DNA from 2 places in the Kitasatospora sp. NPDC051164 genome. Region 1 is predicted to be linked to the other one. Evidence: riboswitches for the same ligand, from Rfam matches in the RefSeq annotation. Region 1 holds a riboswitch; the other holds the start of a gene.
What was found. A riboswitch is a leader RNA that binds a small molecule or an ion and turns the genes downstream of it on or off. The one in region 1 is predicted to bind cyclic di-AMP.

Region 2: linked by a shared signal. The riboswitch ahead of ACIBEC_RS36695 (LysM peptidoglycan-binding domain-containing M23 family metallopeptidase) and the one ahead of ACIBEC_RS46520 (transglycosylase family protein) in region 1 are both predicted to bind cyclic di-AMP.

Annotation. Positions count from the first base shown of each region.
Region 1 is NZ_JBITFB010000074.1:10,437-18,204, forward strand. Features, by position in the region: gene ACIBEC_RS46490 (MFS transporter) at 1-81, shown strand, start outside; gene ACIBEC_RS46495 (helix-turn-helix domain-containing protein) at 355-1,020, shown strand; gene ACIBEC_RS46500 (helix-turn-helix transcriptional regulator) at 1,107-1,973, opposite strand; partial or broken gene ACIBEC_RS46505 (ATP-binding protein) at 2,393-2,863, shown strand; gene ACIBEC_RS46510 (DUF397 domain-containing protein) at 3,319-3,591, opposite strand; gene ACIBEC_RS46515 (hypothetical protein) at 4,148-5,107, shown strand; cyclic di-AMP (ydaO/yuaA leader) riboswitch at 5,573-5,757, shown strand; gene ACIBEC_RS46520 (transglycosylase family protein) at 5,749-7,068, shown strand; gene ACIBEC_RS46525 (hypothetical protein) at 7,297-7,497, shown strand; partial or broken gene ACIBEC_RS46530 (helix-turn-helix domain-containing protein) at 7,575-7,768, shown strand, end outside.
Region 2 is NZ_JBITFB010000031.1:102,000-109,767, forward strand. Features, by position in the region: gene ACIBEC_RS36670 (alanine racemase) at 1-584, opposite strand, end outside; gene ACIBEC_RS36675 (sugar kinase) at 817-1,992, shown strand; gene ACIBEC_RS36680 (IclR family transcriptional regulator) at 2,024-2,776, shown strand; gene ACIBEC_RS36685 (RidA family protein) at 2,835-3,245, shown strand; gene ACIBEC_RS36690 (DUF2470 domain-containing protein) at 3,368-4,087, shown strand; gene ACIBEC_RS36695 (LysM peptidoglycan-binding domain-containing M23 family metallopeptidase) at 4,389-5,381, opposite strand; cyclic di-AMP (ydaO/yuaA leader) riboswitch at 5,384-5,564, opposite strand; gene ACIBEC_RS36700 (DHA2 family efflux MFS transporter permease subunit) at 5,877-7,388, shown strand; partial or broken gene ACIBEC_RS36705 (helix-turn-helix domain-containing protein) at 7,428-7,768, shown strand, end outside.

The DNA of each region.
Region 1 (7,768 bases):
ATCCCTTCGCCGGTGCCCGACTATGATTACCCGTCAGCGGGTCCGACAGCAGCCCGGACCGGAGCCCTCACCGAGTACTGAGCACTGAGTGCCGAGCACCGAGTACCAAGTGCCGAGTACTGGGCACTGACCCCATGGGCCCCGCCCGCGGCCGACTCCAGGCCCTCGGGCAATGGCGCCGGCTCCACCAAACCCCCGTGTTGGTGGAGCCGGCCGTCTTCGTACCGGCCGCCGGGGGCACCCGTCGGGGCACGGTGCGGGGCGGCTGTCGGCTTCGCAAGTATATTGGCCCGGAGCCAACGAACGTTCGGAGCAGACACGATGGCACCTCGCGGTGATTCGGTCAATGAGGAGATGCGGCAGCGCTCCCGCCGACGCATCATGCGGGCCACCGTCGAGCTGGTTGACCAGCGTGGTTACGCGGGCACCACACTGACCGATATCGCCGAGCGGGCCGGGCTCGCCCGCGGGCTGCTCTCCTACTACTTCGACGGCAAACGGTTGCTGATGCAGGCCGCGACGCACCGGATGATGCACCAGTCGCTGTCCGGTGCGCTGGCGGAACTGGCGCCCGGCTCCTCCCCCGAGGCCCGGCTGGCCCGCGCCATCGACGCCGTCCTCGGGCTGGCGATGGACCACCCCCGGGTGATGCGCTCGCACCTGGCACTGATCCTCGACCCGGACACCGGCGCCTTCATCCAGGACCCGGAGCAGCAACAACTCGGCGCCATCCTGCAGGGACTACTCCGCGACTGGGGCGCGCCGGACCCGATCGCCGAGCACGCGGTGCTGCGCAGCGCGCTGATGGGCGGCTGCATCGGGGTGCTGCTGCCGGGCGCCGAGATCCCGCTGGCCCCGATCCGGGCCGACCTCTTCCGCCGCTACGACCTGGCCTGGCACCTCGGCTGCCCACCCCAGGCCGACCCGCCGCAGACCGACTCACCGCAGATCGACCGACCGAAGACCGACTCACCGCAGACCGATCCGCCGGAACACGAAAGGCCGCCGGCCCGCGGTTGACGGCGGGTGGGCGGCCTATCGGTCGCGACCCGCTGCCGTCCGGGATCCGCAAGGAAAGGTCCTCACGGATCCCGGACGGCAGCGGCTCAGCGCTCCTTCAGGATCGAGGCGAGCAGGTCTATGGTGCGCTCCGGCGTGAGGCTGTCCACGCAGAGCCGCTCCATGACCTGGATGTACGCGTCGACGTCGTCCCGCTTGTCCAGGTACAGCGCGCTGGTGAGCTGCTCCAGGTAGACCACGTCCGCGAGGTCCTGCTCCGGGAAGCGCAGGATCGTGAACGCCCCGGACTCGCCCGCGTGCGCGCCAAAACGGAACGGCATGACCTGGATCACCACGTTGGTCTGCTCGGCGACGTCGATCAGGTACTGCACCTGACCGCGCATCACCTTCGGCCCGCCGACCGGCCGGCGCAGCGCGGCCTCGTCGATGACCGCCCACAGGCGCGGGCTGGCGCCCTCCGCCAGCAGCTTCTGGCGGCGCAGGCGGAGGCTGACCCGCCGTTCGACCTCCTCCTCGCTGATGACCGGCCGACTCTGGCCGAAAACCGCCCGTGCGTACTCCTCGGACTGCAGCAGCCCGGGGATGAACTGCACCTCGTAGGTGCGGATCAGCTGGGCGGCCTCCTCCAGTCCGACGTAGGTCTGGAACCAGCCCGGCAGCACGTCGTTGAAGCTGTGCCACCAGCCGGACTTGTTGGCCTCGCGGACCAGGCCGAGCAGGGCTTCCCGCTCCATGCCGTCGTCGACGCCGTACAGGCTGAGCAGGTCGGCGACGTCGCGCTCCTTGAAGCTGACGCGACCGAGTTCCATGCGGCTGATCTTGGACTCGGAGGCTCGGATCGCGTAGCCCGCGTCTTCGCGGGTGATGCCGCGCGCCTCACGCAGGCGACGCAGCTGCGAGCCGAGGAGGATCCGGCGGACCATCGAGCCGCCGCCCGGCTGAACTGTGGTCATGCGGTCGAAACCTCCACCTAGGGCAAACAGCGCACAGTCTGCCATCAGTTGAGCGCTCACGGTGCCGATACTGACGGATGTTCCTATCAGTTCTGCACTCCGCACACCAGGATGCACGTGCATCCGGCGCTTGCATATGCCAATAGTGCGACTGCACGTGAATCGACTCTTGCATCTGCAGTGAGCGCACACCACCATGGTGCACGTGCACCTGCACATCCCTGGCAATCCCGCGGGCTCCGCGTCGACCCCACGCGCGACTCCGTGCACCGGCCCGACGGCGTCCCCCCGCGCCATCGGGCGTTCGAGTGCGCGCGCGTCTGGTCGAGGGGGCGGCCGAGCGGCCGAGCGAGTCGGAGGTGACCGGCATGACCCCGGCGGGTCCAGCCGTGTCCGCCCCCTTATGGGAGGAGCTCTTCATGAGCACCGGTACGGCTTTGGCGGTTGACCCCCATGTGGTCACCTGTACGCTCGCTCCTCGCTTCGAAGCCGTCAGAACCGCGCGCGACTTCGCCCGGACCACGCTCCGGCGCTGGAGCCTGCCGGAGCTGTTCGACGACGTCGCGCTGGTGGCCTCGGAACTCGTGACCAACGCGCTCCGGCATGCGATCGGCGCACGGCCCGACCCTGCGGGCGGCGCCCAGGGCGAGTACGACTTTCCCACACGGGCGACCCCGGACGGGCGGCTGCCGATCCGAATAAGCCTGGTGCACCGCGCACCCCAGGTGGTCTGCGCGGTGAGCGACCCGAGCAGCATCGGCCCGGTGGCCAGGGAAGCGGACTTCGTCGCCGAATCCGGCCGCGGGTTGCACCTGGTGGAGTCCTTCAGCCGCTCCTGGGGCTGGCACCCGCTGGGCAGCGGCAAGGTGGTCTGGGCCATGTTCGAGGCGGAGCCGGCGGGCGGCGCGCTCGACGGACACCCGGAGATCGGCGGGCACGCGGAGATCGGTGCACGCTCGGCGCTCGACGCGCTCGGCGGACCGGTCGACGTCGGTGGACGGCACCGGCGCTCGGCCTAGCGCCGAGCGGCGCGTGGCCGGTCGAACAGCGGGCCGAGGGCCCGCTCCCATGCCAGCTCGGACGGTAGGCAGGGCGTCAGGCAGGGCGTCAGGCAGGATGTCCGGCAGGATGTCCGGCAGGACGTCGGGTACGGCAGCCGGCCGAGTGGGCCGGTCGAGGGAAGCCCCGGGAGGACCACGCCCCGGGCCCTTCCGCCAGGCCCCGTCGGCGGTTCGCCCCGGCCGGTGGCCGGGAAGGCAGCAGCGGAAAAGACGGCAGGAAAGTCAAAGGCCGTCGTGGTGTCGGCACCCACGACGGCCCCCCGATGGTGAAGCACGGCAGCCGGTCAGACCGCCAGGTGGTCGAACTCCCCGTCCTTGGCCCCCAACAACAGGGCGGCGATCTCGGCCCGGGTGTAGATGAGCGCCGGACCGTCCGGGAAGCGCGAGTTGCGCATCGCCACATCACCGCCCGGCAGGGCCGCGAACTCGACGCAGTTGCCCTGGGAGTTGCTGTGCCGGCTCTTCTGCCAGACCACCCCCGTGAGATCGGCCGCGGCCATCCCGTTGTGGGTGTCGTACGAGCCGTGCGTGTCCTGCGAGTCGTGCGAGTCGTGCATAGAAATCTCCCGAAGAGCTCCGGAGTTGTCGTCCAGCGCGGCGCCCCCGGCACCGCCGAACGAACGGACCGGCCCCGTACCGGCCCGGCACAACGCCTCACTTGACGCGATGATAGCTGCAGTGCACGTGCATCAGCACGGGACGTTGCAGGTGCACGAGGCCTTTTACCCGCGGCCCCGAACTCTTCACGGGGTCTCCCCTGACGGTACGTAAACGGACATAGTCGACTGAATCACCGGAGCCGCGATAACCCGCCGTGAGCGGCTCCCCGCTGAATGTTGATCTTCGAATGCCGGGAGTCGCGCCGCCGTGACCCTCCGTCAGACGACCTCCGGACTGTGAGACATCTCACGCACCACAGTCGCAACGCCGCACCACGTGGGGCACGTCAAAGCAATGGCCCGTGCTCGCACGGGGTTGGGTGAGGAATGTCCGGATTATGGGCAAACCGCCCGGACCGGCACGGCGGACACACCGGGTCCGCACCGCGACCGCGCCAAACCCGTACGGCAGCCGACTGCAGGCCGGACGGGCCGATGTCCTACGATCTCCGGCATGAGCACCGCAGCCATTCCGGGCGCGCCACTGCCCGTCCGCACTCCAGGCTCCCGTGCGCGGGGGCGCCACCGTCGTCCCGAGCGCCCCGCGATCCCGGCCAACGCGCCGGCCCTGGTGCTCGCCGTGCCCGCGACCGCCGGGCCCGAGTCCCGCTCGGTCGTCGAGGAGCTGCTCTCCATCGTCCGCAGCGAGCAGAACGGCGTCCAGGCCGCGGTCGGCTACCTCCCCGGCGACTACGCCGAGGGCGCCGGCGGCGAGGACCGCACCGTCGCCGAGCTCCTGGCCATGGCCGCCGAGGCCGGGCTGCCGACGCCCGTCCTGGTGCCACTGGTGCCCGGTCCGCACGGTTTCCTGGCCGAACTCCACGCGCTCGCCGCCGAGTACGGCGCGCCGGTCACCGACGCGCTGGGCCCGCACCCGCTGCTCGCCGAGGCCGTGCACGTGCGACTCTCCGAGGCGGGGCTGGCCCGAGCCGACCGGGCCCGGCTGTTCGCCATCGCGACCGCCGCGGACGGCGTGGTCCTGACCACCGTCGGCGGCGAGGACGCCGCCGCCGCAGCCGGCATCACCGGCGTACTGCTGGCCGCCCGACTGGCCGTCCCGGTCGTCGCCGCCGCGCTCGACGTGCCCGGCTCGGTGGCCGCGGCCGTCAACCACCTCAAGGAGACCGGCTCGCAGCGCCCGGCGCTGGCCCCGCTGGTGATCGGGCCGGAGGCCGACTCCGAGCTGCTCGCCACGGCCGCCGAGGAGACCGGCTGCCCGTCGGCGGCGCCGCTGGGCGCGTACCCGACCGTCGGCCAGCTGATCGCCTCCACCTACCTGGCCGCGCTGCCCACGCCGTCCCCGGAGGAGCTGGCGCAGGCCGAGGCGGACGCGGCGGCCGCCGCCGAGGCCGAGGGGGTCGTGGAGGGCGCCCGGCGCGCTCACGCGGCCGCCGAGGCGCCTGCCGGACAGTAAGGACACCACGCGCCGGTCGGCGCGCACACAGGGCCCGGAACGGCTTGCGTTCCGGGCCCTTCGCTTTGCCTCTCTCGTTGCCTCTCCTGCTGCCCCTCCTGCTGCTTTCCTGTGCCGTACGGGAGTTACAGGAGTTAAGCGAGCAATGAAGGGAATGTCCGTTCTGGCGCCATTTGCAAGGAAATGGTGAGCGCACTCTCCGGCGCTCGAATCCGCGGCCACTCCCCCGGCTCGGACAGCGCGCCGCTTCGCGCTTCAATACACCGTCACGTCACTCCTGAGGCGAAGACAGTTGTGGGCATCCGCAACGACATTGCCGAAAAGCGATCATTTACGATCATGATTACCTGACATTTTGGCAGTTCCCACTAAACCGTGATGCGCGTCACAGCTATTTGCAGTTTGAACTTAAGTCTGCTTAACGTGCTCCCCGTTCGTGGCCACACGGACCCAGTTCATCCGCAACGCCGAGTCCTGCCGTCGGATGTCCTGGAAGCGCGAAAACGCACCACGGCAGGAGCGGGGGACCCACAGGTAAGTCGCCCCGGACCGTTCCCCGGAACGTCCAGGGCTAGGGGTGAAGCCGCGCTCACGCGCGGCCGGGCAACTCCAGCCCGAATCCGACAGCTCACCTCGCAGGCGTGGGAGAGGACCGCGTCTTCATGCTGCCCACCAACGGCACCCGTCTGTCCAGCCGCACCCGCCGCGTGATCGCCGCCATCGGCGTCGCGGGCGTCGGCCTCACCGTCCCGTGCCTCGTCTCCGGCACCGCCTCCGCGGCCTCCGTCGCCACCTGGGACAAGGTCGCCCAGTGCGAGAGCACCGGCAACTGGAGCATCAACACCGGCAACGGCTTCTACGGCGGCCTCCAGTTCACCCAGAGCACCTGGTCCGCCTTCGGTGGCACCGCCTACGCCGCGCGCGCCGACCTGGCCACCAAGGACCAGCAGATCGCCGTCGCCGAGAAGGTCCTCGCCTCGCAGGGCCCCGGCGCCTGGCCGGTGTGCTCGGTCCAGGCCGGCCTCACCAAGGGGGGCGCCCCGGCGTCTGTCGACACCTCGACCGCCGCCAAGCCCGCCGCGCCCGCCGCCCCGGTCGCCAAGCCCGCCGCCAAGCCGGCGCAGACCCAGGCCCCGGCCGCCAAGCCGGCCGCGCCCGCCCAGGACGCTGCCCAGGCCGCCACCAACTCTGCCACCGGCAACTGGACCCAGAAGCACCAGCAGCAGGCCCAGAGCGGCGACTACACCGTGGTCGAGGGCGACTGGCTGTCCTCGATCGCCGACAAGCACAACGTCCAGGGCGGCTGGCAGCGGCTGTACGACCTCAACCGCGGCACCCTGACCGACGGTCCGAACACCATCTACCCGGGCCAGCACCTGTCCTTCGGCGACGGCGGCCAGTCCCAGCAGTCGGCCTCCACCGACCAGTCCGCCTCCTCGGACAAGTCCGGCTCGGACTTCACCTGGTTCAACCGCTCGCAGAAGTCCGGTCAGTCCGCGAACGGCGGTGCCGTGAACGCCAAGCCGGCGGCCCAGACCCAGACCCCGGCCGCCAAGCCGGCCGCCCAGGCGCAGACCCAGGCCCCGGCCCAGACCGCCACCGGCAGCATGGCCGCCGCGGTCGCCTTCGCCGAGTCCAAGGTCGGCCAGGCCTACGTCTACGGCGGCACCGGCAACGGCGGCTGGGACTGCTCCGGCCTGACCCAGGCCGCGCTGCGCGCCGCGGGCATCTCCGTCCCGCGCGTCGCCGCCGACCAGGCCGCCGCCAGCACCCACGTCTCGCTGGACAGCCTGCAGCCGGGCGACCTGCTGTTCTGGTCCAACAACGGCCAGGACTCGGGCGTCTACCACGTCGCGATCTATGTCGGCGGCGGCAAGTACGTCGAGGCCGCCAACCCGAGCTCGGGCGTGCGCGAGCAGACCGTCGCCAACTGGGCCCCGGACTTCGCCGGCCGGGTCTGAGTACGGCGAACGGCTGACAGCCGACAGCTGACGGATTTCGACTGCCGGACAACAAATAACAGATAACAGATTTCAACATCTGTCAGCTGTCAGTCGTCCTCCGAACGCTGACCACCCGCCACCCCCGGGGAGAGTCTGGTCGCTCCTCCCCGGGGGTTCCGGCGTATACCCGTGGTGAAACGCCGCCCCAACGGGCAAGCTGCTGCTCCGCACCCGAGGAGGAGTCACATGGCCCAGGTCACCGTCACCATCGACGCGAACCTCGCGATCGACGCGATGATGCTCTCCGGTACCACGAACCCGCAGGACGCCGTCGAACTGGTCCTGCGCGACTATCTGGCCCGCGGCCGCCGCACCGAGACCCGTACCGGCGACGCGGCCGACGGCCGGCGCCTCACCGCCGACCGTCCCACCACCCAGGAGGGCTGACCCGGCGCACGCCGAAGGGCCCCGGAGAGCAACCTTGAGTTCCAGGGATCGTTGCAACACCCCGGCTGGGGAGTGCAATGACCTTCGAGATCCGCGAGGACCGGACGGGGCAGGGCCGTCGCAAGCTGACGCGTGAGCGGGAGGAATACTTCCGGCTCGTGAAGCAGGGTGCCAGCTATGCGGAAGCCGCCCGTGCGGTCGGCATCAACCTCCGCACGGGCAAGCGATGGCGCAACGGCCGGAACGCCTCCGGTCAGAACAGGGCGGCAGC
Region 2 (7,768 bases), on a different contig from region 1:
GTCCGCCCGTGGGGGCCGCCGAGTTCGATCAGTACCTCGACCGGCCGTTCGGCCCCGGCGGCGCGCAGTGCCTCGTCCATCAGCCGCACGCTCTCGGTGGAGTCGACCCAGGAGAGGAAGGCGAAGCCCGGGTCGGAGGCCAGTTCGTCGGCGAGCCAGACCAGTCCTGCCGGGTCGAGCAGGGTGTTGGCGAGCAGGATCCGCTGCACCCCGAAGGCCCGGGCGACTCGCACCTGGGGCAGGTTGGCGAGGGTGATGCCGTGGGCTCCGGCGGCGAGCTGCGCCTCCCAGAGGGCGGGTGCCATGGTGGTCTTGCCGTGCGGGGCGAGCGCGACGCCCGCCTTGGCGCACCAGTCGGCCATGGTGCGGACGTTGTGCTCGAGCGCGGCAGCGTCGAGGGTGAGCAGCGGGGTGCCGAGCGAGGAGAGGGTCGGGCCGGTGGCCAGCCACTCCCGCACGGTGTGGCCCCACGACTCCGGCGGGGCGGCCTTGAACCGCCAGTCCAGCTGCTCGTCGGCCAGGGCCGCCACCGCGCCGCCGGCGATGCCCGGCCCGGTGCCGCTGCTTGCGAAGGTCTGCTCCACGGTCTTCCTCCATTTGCCATGTTGCAACATGCGCAACGAGGGTTGCACATGCTGGCAGCACGGTTCTAGCATCGGCGCCGGATCACGGTCAACGGAACCGTCCCAGGCCGACCGGGACCGACCCACCCAGACCCACCCCGAACGGAACTGACCCACGCTCAACGAACCCGACCCACGTTCAGGAGTCCCGGCCCGCACCCGACGGAACGGCCGCAGACGAGGAGCCCAGCACATGCCGCGACAGGACACCCCGGGCCCGACCCGCCCGGGTCCTCCCCCGACGGCCGTGTGCGTGGGCGAGTCGATGGCGGTCCTGCTCCCGGACCGCCCGGGCCCACTGGAGTCGGTGGAGAACTTCCGGCTCGCCGTCGGCGGCGCCGAGTCCAACGTGGCCGGCGCACTGACCGCGCTCGGCGTGCCGACCGCCTGGGTCAGCCGGGTCGGCGACGACGGCTTCGGTCGGCGGCTCGTCGCCGAGGTCGCCGCCCGCGGCGTGGACGTCTCGGCGGTCGCGGTCGACCCACACCGCCCGACCGGCGTCTACCTCAAGGAGGTCGGCGGCACCACCGGCCACGATCACGACCTCGGCCCCGGCCGCAGCCGACTGCACTACCACCGGCGCGGTTCCGCGGCCGCCGCGCTCTCCCCCGCACTGCTCGCCGACCCGGCCGCCGCCGCACTGCTGGCCGGCGCCCGTCTGCTGCACCTGTCCGGCATCACCGCCGCGCTCTCCGACGACTGCCTCGCCCTGCTGCGCGCCCTGCTCGCCGACCGCCGCCCGGACCGGCTGGTCAGCTTCGACCTCAACTGGCGCCCCTCACTCTGGCACGACCGGGACCCGGCCGTACTGCCGCCGCTGCTGGACGCCGCCGACCTGCTGCTGCTCGGCGCCGACGAGGCGCAGGCCGCCTTCGGCACCGGCGACCCCACCGCCCTGCGCCGCCGCTTCCCCTCCCCCGCCACCCTCGTGGTCAAGGACGCCGACCGGCACGTCATTGCCCTGGAGCGGGACGGCACGGCGGTCACCGAGCCGGCCCTCGCCGTCGAGGTGGTCGAGGCCACCGGCGCGGGCGACGCCTTCGCGGCCGGCTACCTGGCCGGCACCGTCCGGGGCCTGGACCAGCGCCGCCGGCTGCGGCTCGGCCACCTGAGCGCCGCCTGCGCGCTGACCGCCCACGGCGACCAGGCCGAGCTGCCGCCCGCCGCCGTCGTGACGGCACTGCTCGACGCCTCCGCCGCCGACTGGGCCGCCACCCGGGTCACCGCGGCCGGCATCACCGGCCCGACCCTGCCCACCGACGGCGCCCACAAGGCCGACCGCCCGCACCCCTCCGACCGCCCGCACCCCACAAACGGAGCACCGCCCACCGACCGAACGCCGCCCGCCGGCCGGGCCTGGGCCCGATGAGTAGCCACCCCAGCCCTCGAAGCGGAGCACGATGAGCCAGACCGTCACCCGCGCCCTGCGCATCCTGGCCCAGCTCGGCGAGGGCGAACGCTCCCTCGACCAGCTCGCCGAGGTGCTCGGCGTCCACAAGACGACCGTGCTCCGGCTGCTCCAGAGCCTCGAAGATGAACGATTCGTCTACCGCGACGCGGCCTACCGCTACCACCTGGGCGCCGGCCTCTTCGCCCTGTCCGGTCTGGCTCTGGAGCAGCGCGGCATTCGCCGGATCGCCGCCCCGCACCTGGCCGAGCTGAACGCCGCCACCGGCCAGACCGTGCACCTGGCCGCGTACGAGGGCGGCGAGGTGGTCTACATCGACAAGTTCGACTCCCGCCATCCGGTGCGGATGTACTCCCGGATCGGTCTGCGCGCCGCCCTGCACAGCGCCGCGGTCTCCAAGGTGCTGCTGGCCGACCTGCCGCTGCCCGAGCGGCGCCGGGTGGTGGCCGGGATCGACTTCGCCCCGCACACCGAACGCACCCTCATCACGCCCGGGGCGCTGCTCGCCGAGCTGGAGAAGGTCGCCGCCCAGGGGTGGGCGCAGGACCACGCCGAGCACGAGGCCTTCATCAACTGCGTGGCCGCACCCGTCCGGGACGCCAGCGGGCGGGTCGTCGCCGCCGCCTCCATCTCCGTCCCGGACGTCGTCCTCCCGTACGAGCAGGTCCTGGACCTCCTCCCGCAGCTGCTCGCCACCGCCCGCGCGGTGTCGGCCGACTGCGGCGGCCTACTCGACCACAGTTGACGGATCATCACGACAGTCCGAAGCAGCCGCCGAGAACTCCAAGGAGCAAGGAACCCCCATGTCCTCCGACAAGATCGAGATCCGCACCGACGGGGCCCCCGCCCCCGCCTGGATGTTCTCCCAGGGCATCCGCAAGGGCCCGATCCTGCAGGTCTCCGGCCAGGGCCCGCAGGATCCGGCGACCGGCGAGTACCTCCACCGCGGCGACGTGAAGGCGCAGACGCGGCGCACCCTGGAGAACGTCAAGGCCATCGTCGAGGCCGGTGGCGCCACCATCGAGGACGTGGTGATGTTCCGCGTCTACCTCACCAAGCGCGCGGACTTCCCGTTGATGAACGAGGTCTACGCCGAGTTCATCGAGGAGAACGTCAAGCCCGGCGGCGTGAAGCCCTGCCGCACCACCGTCTTCGTCGAGCTGCCGCAGGAGCCGATGCTGGTCGAGATCGACGCCCAGGCCGTCGTCGCCTGACGATCCAGCCGACCCGAGGGCCCGGACCGCACGTCCGGGCCCTCGGCATTCCCCGAGGCCTGCTTGCCACGCTTCGCCAGCAATATTAGGTTAGGCTCACCTAACTATCTGGAGGTCCGTCCATGAGCCTGCCAACCGGCGACACCGAGGTGCCCGAGCCCACCACCGCCGAACGGATCCACAGCCTGCTCAGCACGACCTCCTCGCTCGCCGTCCGCGCCCTGGGCGAGCAGCACGACCTGGACGGCCCGGTCTCCGCCCACGGCTCCCGCCTGCGGCTGCGCGCCCCGCTGGACACCCCGCTCACTGTCGCGGCGGCCCACGCCGCCGAGGGCCTCGCCGTCGTCCTCGATGTCACCGACGTCGCCCCCGTCGCCGTCCGCGACCGCGTCCGCGCCCGCCTCACCCTGGCCGGCCGGCTGCACCTGGCCCACCTCGCCGACGACAGCCTCAGCGTCCACCTGCGGGTGGACGTCGCCCACGCCGTCCTCGCCACCCCGTACGGCACCGGCGCGGTCACCGCCGCCGACCTCGCCCTCGCCGCCCCCGACCCGATGGCCCGCCACGAGGCCGCGATGCTCACCCACTTCGCCGACGACCACGCCGACGCACTCGAGGTCCTCACCCGCCTGCTCGACCCGGTGCTGCTCGCCCGGAACCCGGACGTCCGCCCGCTCGCCCTGGACCGCCACGGCCTGGTGCTGCGCCTGGACCACCCCGACGGCCACCGCGACGTCCGCCTGGTCTTCCCCGAACCGGCCCGCGACACCGAGGACTTGGGCCACAGGATGCACGACCTGCTGGCCGCCGCCCGGTACGGTCAACCGGCCCACCGCAGCTGAGTCGCCGGCTCACCGCCCGGCCGCGTCCTCCTCACGTACCGCCCGGGCCACCACCGGCGCACCGCGAACGCCACCCCGATCCCACCCCGACCCCGCCCCGAAAACGAACCGCCGACCCCGAAAACGGCAGCGGCCGGCCCGGCTCGCGAGGAATTGAATCCCGCGAGCCGGGCCGGCCTGGGCGTGTCCCGCGCCCATGTCCACTGCACGGCGATCACCCGGTCGAGCGGTCACCCGACATGACCATCCCGGAGGATCGATTCGCTCCGCAGCAGCGGTGGTTCCTGAAACCCCGACAGGGTCAGAGCGCGACGCCGTGCGCGCGCAGGTAGGCGACCGGGTCGATGTCCGAGCCGTACTCCGGGCCGGTGCGGATCTCGAAGTGCAGGTGCGGGCCGGTCACGTTGCCGGTGGCGCCGGAGAGGCCGAGCTGCTGGCCGACGGTGACGGTCTGACCGATCTTCACACCGATCACGGACAGGTGCGCGTACTGGGCGTAGTGGCCGTCGGCGAGCTTGATCTCGACCTCGTTGCCGTAGGCGCCGCCGTTGCCGGCCTTGACCACGACACCGTTGGCGACGGCGCGCAGCGGGGTGCCGGTGGAGGCCACGAAGTCCTGGCCGGTGTGGTGGCCGGAGGCCCACATCGAGCCGGCCACGCCGTAGGCCTCGCCGAGCACCGGGTGGGCCAGCGGCGCGACGAAGCCGGAGGCGGCGGCGACCGGAGCGGCGGTCACGGCCTGGGCCGGAGCGGCGGTCTGAACCTGGGTCTGCACCTGGGTGGCCGGCTTGGCGGCCTCGGTCTTGACCTGGACCTGGGCCTGCGGCTTGGCGGCCGAAGCGGCCTGGGTGACCGGAGCGGCCGGCTTGGCGGGCTTGGCCGGGGCGACGTCCGCGGACGGCGCGGCGGCGTGGCCGGCGATCGCGAACTGCTGGCCCGGGAAGATCAGGTTCGGGTTGGCGCCGACGACCGAGCGGTTCTGCTCGTACAGCGCGTGCCAGCCGCCCTCGACGTGCTTGGCGTCGGCGATCTTGGACAGGGTGTCGCCGCTGACGACGCGGTAGCTCTCGTGCGCGGCGGCCGGAGCGGCCGGGGCCGGCGCGGCCTGGGCCGGCGCGGCGTCGGCGGCGGTGGTGGAGGCGGCGGCCTGCGGGGCCGGGGCGACCGGGGCGGTGTGGGCCTGGGCGCTCATCGCGGTGACGAGCGGGAGGGCGAAGGAGACACCGGTGACGGCGGTGGCGATGCCGATGCGGGCGGCGCGGGGCAGGGCGATACGACGAGCCTGAGCAGGCATGGAAGTTTCCTCTCCGACGCCTGCGAGGTGAGCTGTCGGGTTCGGGCTGGAGTTGCCCGGCCGCATGCGCGGCTTCACCCCAAGCCGGCCCTGGACGCCGCGCCCTGAGGCGCGAACTTCCGGTCCGGCGACTTACCTGTGGGTCCCCCGCTCCTGCCGTACAGAGTTCAGTTCGAACCACCGGGAAGCGGCAGGACTCGGCGTTCCACCCGGTGGATCCGTCCGGACTGGCCGGGCGGTCGCTGAACTAAAACCCATCCGTTCGGGTGAAGCAATGTCGATCTCTTGAATCGGCAACCATCCCCCGGGGCGCAGTGACTCTCCGAATGATCCGCTGCACGGTGCGCATGCGATCCATTCACCCCGCGCCACTGATCCACGACCCTGCGCCGACATCGACGGCACTGCGCGGTCGTCCGCTCACGCACCGCACACCACCGACACACCCGCCGGTGACCCTTGTCACGCGGGCCTCACGGGGAGCAGGATCGGGCCGTGGCCACTTCCGAGGCCGGCACCCTGCGCCTGGGCACCGCGCAGGGTCGCTGGGTACTACTGGCGACGGTGCTCGGCTCCAGCATGGCGATGCTGGACGGCACCGTGGTGAACGTCGCCCTGCCCCGCATCGGCGCCGATCTCGGCGCCTCCCTGGCGTCCCTTCAGTGGACGCTGAACGGCTATCTGCTCACCCTGGCAGGCCTGATCCTGCTCGGCGGCGCGCTCGGCGACCGGTACGGAAGGCGCCGGGTCTTCCTCATCGGCGTGGTCTGGTTCGCCGCCGCCTCCGCGGCCTGCGCCGCCGCGCCGAACATCCAGGTGCTGATCGCCGCCCGCGCCGTCCAGGGCATCGGCGGGGCGCTGCTCACCCCCGGCTCGCTCGCCATGCTCCAAGCCGTCTTCGACCCTGACGACCGCTCGGCCGCGGTCGGGCTGTGGTCGGGCCTCGGCGGCGTGTCGGCCGCGGTCGGCCCCTTCCTCGGCGGCTGGCTGGTGGACGGCCCGGGCTGGCGCTGGATCTTCCTGCTGAACCTGCCGCTCGCGGCCGCCGTGATCACGGTCACCACGCGGTACGTGCCGGAGAGCCGGGACGAGAGCGCCACCGGCCGCTTCGACGTGCTCGGCGCGGTGCTCGCCGCGTTCGCCCTCGGCGCGATCACCTACGCGCTGACCGCCGCCGGGGAGGGCGTGTCCGCCGTGGTCTGGGTCAGCGGGTTGATCGGTGTGGTGCTCGGCGTCGCCTTCGTGGCCGTCGAGCGCCGCGCGCCCGATCCGATGCTGCCGCTCGGCCTGTTCTCCTCCCGGCTGTTCACCGCCGTGAACCTGGTCACCCTCTGCGTGTACGCGGCGTTCAGCGGCGTCTTCTTCCTGCTGGTGGTGCAACTGCAGATCGTCGCCGGGTTCTCGCCGCTGGTCTCGGGCTTCGCGCTGGTGCCGATCACGGTGCTGATGCTGGGGCTGTCGGCGCGCGCCGGGCGCCTCGGCAAGCGGATCGGCCCGCGGATCCCGCTCACCGTCGGCCCGCTGCTGTGCGCCGCCGGGGTGCTGCTGATGCTGCGCATCGGCCCGGGCTCCTCCTACTGGGCGGACGTGCTGCCCGCCGTCACGGTGATGGGCTGCGGCATGACGCTGCTGGTCGCGCCGCTGACGGCCACCGTGCTGGCGGCCGTCGAGGTCCGGCACGCGGGCATCGCGAGCGGGGTGAACAACGCCGCCGCCCGCGCGGCCGGCCTGCTCGCGGTGGCCGCCCTCCCGGCCCTGGCCGGACTGAGCGGCGACGCCTACCGCGTGCCGTCCGCGGTCGACTCCGCCTTCCACACCGCGATGCTGATCTGCGCGGGCCTGCTGGCCGGCGGCGGGCTGATCGCCTTCGCCACCGTCCGGGGCAACGTCCTCGCCCCCGAGGACCACCTGGTGGCCGAGCCGGACTGCGCGTGGACCTGCGGCACCACCCCGCCGCTCGACCCGGGCCACGTCCACACGCACGAGGGCCCCGTCACCGGTCCTTGAGTTCTAGGGATCGTTGCAACACCCCAGCTGGGGAGTGCAATGACCTTCGAGATCCGCGAGGAGCGGACGGGGCAGGGCCGTCGCAAGCTGACGCGTGAGCGGGAGGAATACTTCCGGCTCGTGAAGCAGGGTGCCGGCTATGTGGAAGCCGCCCGTGCGGTCGGCATCAACCTCCGCACGGGCAAGCGATGGCGCAACGGCCGGAACGCCTCCGGTCAGAACAGGGCGGCAGCACCGGTCAGGCCGGTGCTGCCGCCCTGTGGCGCGTCCCGCTACCTGCGGGAGGACGAGCGCATTCACATCGCCGACCGGCTCCGGGAGAAGGCCACAATCCGGGCGATCGCCGCCGAGCTGGGCCGCAGCCCCTCCACCATCAGCCG